DNA from 2 places in the Enterococcus mediterraneensis genome. Region 2 is predicted to be linked to the other one. Evidence: predicted binding sites of a transcription regulator. Region 2 holds the regulator's gene; the other holds the start of a gene.

Region 1 (3,429 bases), 2.1 Mb from region 2:
AAACTGAGAATGAGGTGAGAAGGATGCGGAATAAATGGTTGGAAGAACAGCTTTCAGCATTGGAGAGTCCTGAGAACGCATTGGTGATCCAAGAAGCGATCCGTTATATCGAGCAATTGGAAGATGATAATGAAAGTCTTCAAGTTGCACTAGAAGGCAATATTTGGAGTCCTAAATTATGGGACCAACCGCCTGTTTCAGAGAATAAAAAGAAGGAATAGCTGAGATTCAGCCATTCCTTCTTTTTTACTTTTTGGTCATTTTTACAACGACTTCGCAACGAGCAGTCTGAGGGAACATATCGACGGACTGTAAATAATGAATATCGTAGACTTTTGCTAATGTTACCAAATCACGAGCTAAAGTCGAAACATTGCAGGAGATATAAACTAATTTTTCTGATGGATATTTGATCAAAGTTTGCAGAAGCTGCTGATCCAATCCGGTCCGAGGCGGATCGACAACGACTGCATCCGGTTCAAAACCTTCTTTTAGCCATTTAGGCAGCAGGGTTTCAGCTGTTCCTGTTTCATAATGGGTATTGGTAAAGCCCATATCCTGTGCATTTTTCCGAGCGTCATCGATCGCTTGGGGAATGATGTCCATTCCGCGGATCTCTTTAGCCAAAGGCGCAAGACTCAAGCCGATGGTGCCGACACCGCAGTAGGCGTCTACTAATGTTTCGTCTTTTTGAAGCGCCAACGCTTTACGGGCTTCACCGTATAAAACGGCTGTTTGTTCCGGGTTCAATTGGAAAAAGGCGCGGGCTGATAAATCAAAAGTCAGATCATTCAATTTTTCGCGAATACTTTCTTTGCCCCACAGATGGATCGTTTCATCTCCCATAACGACAGAGGTCTTTTGTTTTTGGACATTTTGCATGATGGAAACGACTTTAGGCAGACGCTGATTGATCTCGCGGATCAGCGCGTTTTTTTGCGGCAGTTTCGGTGTACTGGTGATGAAGACCAGCTGGATCTCGCCGGTTTGGATGCCTTCTCGCACCATCAGTGTCCGCAAGATGCCAGAATTTTTCCGCTCGTTATAAATCGGTAGCTGATATTTATTGATCAGCTGAACGACGGTATTGATAACTTTTTGTGTATTTTCATGCTGGACTAGACAATTATCAATGGCGACCAAGCGATGAGAGTCCGCTTCATAAAGTCCGGCTTCTGCTCGTTTGGCGGTTTCATTATAACGCAGTTGGAATTGGGCTTTGTTGCGGTAATGCCAAGGATCTTCCATTCCGATAGTTTTTAAAAGACGATAATTTTTATAGCCGGCGGGTTTGAATTTTTCAAGAGACTGTTTCAGCAAGTCCCGTTTGAAATCTAATTGTTGTGGATACGCCAAATGCTGCAACTGACAACCGCCGCAACGATCGTAAAAAGGACAAGGAGGTGTGATACGATCCGGACTGCTTTTGACGATCTTTGTCAGCTGCGCTTCCGCAAAACGAGGGGTGGCTTTAGTGACTTTGACCATGACCTCTTCTGTAGGCAGTGCTTTCGGAACGAAGACGATCAAGCGTTTATAATAGCCGATTCCTTCACCGTTGATACCTAGGCGTTTGATTTTTAGTTTTATTGTTTGGCCGTTTTTAAGGATTTGTTCGGACATAAGAACTCCTTTTCAAAATAATTTCTCGGTTTATTTTAACACAGTTTAGGTAGAGAAATATAATTTTTATGATAAACTAGAATATATGTTCGCAAGGAGGAAACAGCATTGATCACAGTAGTACGTATCAGTAAAGGCAAAAGCAATTTTTTCACAGTCGAGTTTTCTAACGGTGAACAGCTTCGAGTTTCAGAGGATATGCTGGTCCGTCATCGTCTGTTGAAGGGGATGGAACTTTCCGAAGAGGACTTTAAAAAACTTCAAAAAAATACGGGATATGACTTAGGCGTCCAATTAGCGATGAATTATATCAGCTATCAATTGCGTTCTGAAAAAGAAGTCCGCAGTTTCCTAAAAGAAAAAGAAATCCCGGCAGAAGATCGCAATCGGATTATCAGTCGTTTAAAAGACTTGGGAGTCGTGGATGATCGGATCTATGGTGAAAGCTATGTACGAACACAGATGCGTACTTCTGACAAAGGACCGACTGTCGTCAAGCAGCAGCTTCGTCAAAAAGGACTGACAGAAGAATTGATCGAGCAGGTCATCACTTTGTATTCCTTTGACCAACAATTAGAAGTCGCCAGCCATGTAGCTGAAAAAAGTCTACGGCGGATCCACGGGAAAAGTTACAAGGAAACGATCCAGAAGGTGCGGACGGCATTGATGCAAAAAGGTTTTTCCGGAGATGTCATCAGTCTGGTAATGGAAGATCTTCCTTTTGATAAACAAGAAGACGACGAATACGAAGCGCTGGTAAAAGAAGGCGAACGGCTCTGGCGGCGCCATCAACGAAAAGCACCTAGAGAACGCGACAATAAGATCAAACAAAGCTTATTTCAAAAAGGATTTCAGTTAGAGGAAATCCAACGATTTTTAGAAGAAAAAGGATTAGAAGATGAAGAATGAGAAATGGAACGAGTTATCACCGGAAACTGTCGCCAGATTACAGGCGGAGTTTTTAGAATGGTATCATCGGGAAAAACGCAATCTGCCGTGGCGGGCGACCTCTGATCCTTATGCCATTTGGATCTCGGAGATCATGCTCCAGCAGACACGAGTAGAAACAGTCATTGGGTATTATTACCGTTTTATGGAATTGTTCCCGACGATTCATGATTTGGCGGCGGCAGATGAACAGAAACTTTTAAAAGTTTGGGAAGGATTAGGCTATTATTCCCGCGCACGAAATTTAAAAATCGCGGCTCAGCAGATCGTCGACGAGTACCACGGAGAGATGCCGAAAACTATCGAGGAGATCCGAAAGCTAAAAGGGATCGGTCCGTATACCGCCGGAGCGATTGCTAGTATCGCCTTTGGTCTGCCGGAACCGGCGATCGATGGTAACGTGATGCGGGTCGTCAGCCGTCTATTCGAGATCGATGAAGATATCGCTAAAGCCAGCAGCCGCAAAACGTTTGACGAAGCGATGCGAAAAATCATTTCACACGAAGAACCAGGAGAATTCAATCAAGCCTTGATGGATCTGGGGTCAAGAATCTGTACACCAACATCGCCAGAATGTGCGGAATGTCCATTGCAGGATTTCTGTTTAGCCTACAAGGACGGTCGTCAAGAAGATTTTCCTGTCAAAACGAAAAAACTCAAACCTAAAGATGTTTATTATGTAGCTACCGCTCTTGAAAACTCTAAAGGCGAGTATCTGCTGCAACAGCGTCCTGCCAGCGGTCTTTTGGCCTCCATGTGGACATTTCCGCTAATGGAAGTTTCCGAGACGGAGTATCAACGTCTGCTGAAGGAATGGCAGAAGAAAACAGATGAACAGCTTTCATTATTTGTAGCTGA
Region 2 (3,429 bases):
GCTTTGGCTTCTTCGATTGCTTTTGAGATAGCTTCCAAGTCATTGCCGTCTTTTACTAAAATATGTTGCCAACCATATGCTTCAAAACGTTTACCGACATCTTCAGTAAATGATTTTGAAGTCGGTCCATCTAATGAAATATCATTTGAATCGTACAGAACGATCAATTTGCCTAATTTCATATGTCCGGCCATAGAACTTGCTTCTTGAGAAACGCCTTCCATCAAATCGCCGTCGCCGCAAATGGCATAAGTATAGTGATCGATCACATTGTAGTTGTCACGGTTATACGTAGCCGCTAAATGAGCTTCAGCCATTGCCATCCCAACTGCCATAGCGATCCCTTGACCTAAAGGACCAGTCGTTGCTTCCACACCATCTGTATGATGAACTTCAGGATGTCCTGGTGTTTTGCTGTCCCATTGACGGAAGTTCTTCAAGTCGTCGATCGTCACATTGTATCCTGCACAATGCAGCAAGCTGTAAAGCAATGCTGAACCATGACCTGCGGATAAAACGAACCGGTCCCGATCCACCCAATTCCGTGAAGTTTTTGGATTGATTTTCAAATGTTTCGTCCAAAGTGCATAAGCCATTGGAGCAGCCCCCATCGGCAATCCCGGATGTCCTGAATTGGCTTTTTGAACAGCATCAATACTTAATGTCCGCAGCGTATTGACCCCTAATTCATCGATTTTATCAAACAATGTGATTCCTCCTATTTAGGTTTTTTTTACCTTTATTAATACTTTCATTGTAAAGGATTGCAAGAAAAAAAGCAATCGCCTTTTTTTAACGATCATGAAGTCCGTTTTCTTTTTGGATTTTTTTCAATTTTTCCGGTGTAACATCATTTCCTTCAGGATCGACGACTTTCATCCCTTCGATATGGTGCCGCATTCCAGAACGGAAGGCTTCAAGATATTCTTGTCGTAAAAGGATCTGTTCTTTCTCCTCTTCCGCCGTCAAGCTTGCTTCTTTTTTCTTTTTCGCCAATTGATTGATACGTTCAAGTTTTTCTTTTGAAAGCACGAAATTTTCACCCTCTTCTTAGGCTTACCCTATCACTGGCTTGCCTTTTTTTGTTTTGATAACGTCCAATACGCTATTTGTCCTGATTATACAACATTTAGCCTTTAAAAAACATAGCTAATAGCTTCCTTCATTTATCAGATATTTCAATTGATCATTTAGCTATAATTAGTAGAAAAAGCCTACGCAGCCGCCAACAAAAGCGAACGTTTGTTTGATTTATCCATTTTCCTATGGTAAACTGAAATAAGAAAATGAAAGAAGGTGCATGACGTGGCAAAACGTACAGAAAATCGTCAAATCGAAGTCTTAAAATTCATCCATGCCCGTGTTGCAGAAAAAGGATATCCTCCTACTGTCCGTGAGATCGGTGAAGCAGTCAATCTGTCTTCTACCTCTACGGTACACGGCCATTTATCTCGACTAGAAAAAAAAGGATTGATCCAACGCGACCCGACAAAACCCCGCGCCATCGAATTAACGGCATTAGGGTTGGAGAAAATCGGTGTGCAATCAGAAACGATCCCAGTTTTAGGTGTGGTCACAGCCGGTGAACCGATCTTAGCAGTCGAAGAAGCCTCCGACTTTTTCCCATTACCGCCCAATTTAGCGAATGATTCAGGCAGCTTGTTCATGCTGACGATCCGCGGTGAAAGTATGATCAACAGCGGGATACTTGATGGTGACCAAGTCATCGTCCGCAAACAATCAAGTGCAAACAACGGGGATATCGTCATCGCTATGACAGATGAGAACGAAGCCACGTGCAAGCGATTCTTTAAAGAAAAAAACCATATCCGCCTACAACCGGAAAATGATTTCATGGATCCAATCATTTTACCGAACGTAACGATCTTAGGATTAGTCGTAGGATTGTATCGAGATCTTTTATGATCCTGTTAGAAATCTTCAAAAATAATTTGAGGATTTCTATTTTTTTCTTTACAAAGCGAACATATATTCGTATAATAAGAATACAAACATTTGTTCGTATTACATAATGAGGTGAAGGAAATGAAAGGTATTCGAAATATTGCTCTGATCGTTTTAGGTTTGTTGATCGGCTTTTCCCTAAAAAGTTTTGGGATCGAAATGACGTTGCTGGTTTTTGCCCCTTTGTTCTTGCTGTGGTTTACTTTCTGGGATGATAAGAAGTTCCGTCAATCTGAACGTCGCCGTCATTATCCGTATTCTGCATCTTCCGGTTCAAAAACATATCATTATGAATAATTTCTTTTGATTGATTGGGAAAGCCCCCTATTATACAAAAAAAGCCGAGAAACTCATTTTTCGATGAGTCCTCGGCTTTTTTTTAGTATTCCATTAATGTCAATGTATCGTATCCTGCGATTTTATCTCGTCCGTGCAGATCCATCAATTCGATCAGAAACGCACAGCCGACTACGATACCGCCTAATTTTTCAACAAGGTCGATCGTCGCTTTCAATGTACCGCCAGTAGCTAATAAATCGTCACAAATCAAGACCCGTTGTCCTGGTTGGATCGCGTCTTCATGCAATGTCAATGTATCAGTACCGTATTCAAGATCGTAAGTCACTTCGATGGTTTTGCGAGGCAATTTGCCTTTTTTGCGGACTGGTGCAAAACCGACACCTAATTCATACGCTACCGGACAACCTACGATAAATCCACGTGCTTCTGGTCCTACTACCATGTCGATCCGTTTTTCTTTTGCGTAATCAACGATTTGTTTTGTCGCTTCCCGATATGCTTCACCGTTTGCCATCAAAGGCGAGATATCTCTGAAAATGATTCCCTCAGACGGATAATCCGGGATACTTGCAATATAGTCTTTTAAATCCATTTATATTCCCTCCTGCATTGTTAACCAAGTTTTGATGGTTGACACATCACTTAGTAATAGAAATTCTTCTGTTCGTATTTTTTTCAACCTGTTTTGATAAGTCGAACTTTCTGATAGTTCTTTTTTCATTGGATTCAACGTTTTTTTCAAAACACCGTCGTTTATTGTAACAAATTCTAATTCAAAAAACACCTGAATCATGAAAATTAATAACTTTTCTGGAATCTTTAAAAATTTTGCCACCATAGGCAGTTTATAGCGGACGTCTACTTTTTCTTGTGTATTAACAAATTTAAAGAGCCGCGCATATTGTTCCCGTGTTCCGATGCCGTCAAGATACGCGTCATCTTGAGCCAGACAAATCAGATAGATCCGCATGATTTCGCTTTGCTGCACGATCGATTTGACTACTTCAGCATCGACCGGGCAATCCGCGATCACCAACTGCTGATAGGTATTACCATCCGTCTGCAATTGGAACTCAGCCAAATCTTTGAAATAGCAAATATCTCCTTGCAAATGTTTGAAAAGTTCGTCAGGGAATTTCTTGCCAAAACTGACGATCAGTGTAT

The links. Region 2 encodes LexA, which represses DNA repair genes until DNA is damaged. Its sites were predicted from a motif close to CNAACANNTGTTNG; they were not measured.
Region 1: recX (recombination regulator RecX) is a predicted target of LexA. The motif match lies at 1,702-1,715, and genes of this name have one in related genera.

Annotation. Positions count from the first base shown of each region.
Region 1 is NZ_UWOP01000001.1:2,218,471-2,221,899, forward strand. It holds gene EFB00_RS10970 (basic helix-loop-helix domain-containing protein) at 24-221, shown strand; gene rlmD (23S rRNA (uracil(1939)-C(5))-methyltransferase RlmD) at 247-1,623, opposite strand; gene recX (recombination regulator RecX) at 1,732-2,532, shown strand; gene mutY (A/G-specific adenine glycosylase) at 2,522-3,429, shown strand, end outside.
Region 2 is NZ_UWOP01000001.1:113,772-117,200, forward strand. It holds gene tkt (transketolase) at 1-707, opposite strand, end outside; gene EFB00_RS00555 (DUF896 family protein) at 793-1,032, opposite strand; gene lexA (transcriptional repressor LexA) at 1,306-1,926, shown strand; gene EFB00_RS00565 (hypothetical protein) at 2,047-2,262, shown strand; gene EFB00_RS00570 (adenine phosphoribosyltransferase) at 2,345-2,857, opposite strand; gene recJ (single-stranded-DNA-specific exonuclease RecJ) at 2,858-3,429, opposite strand, start outside.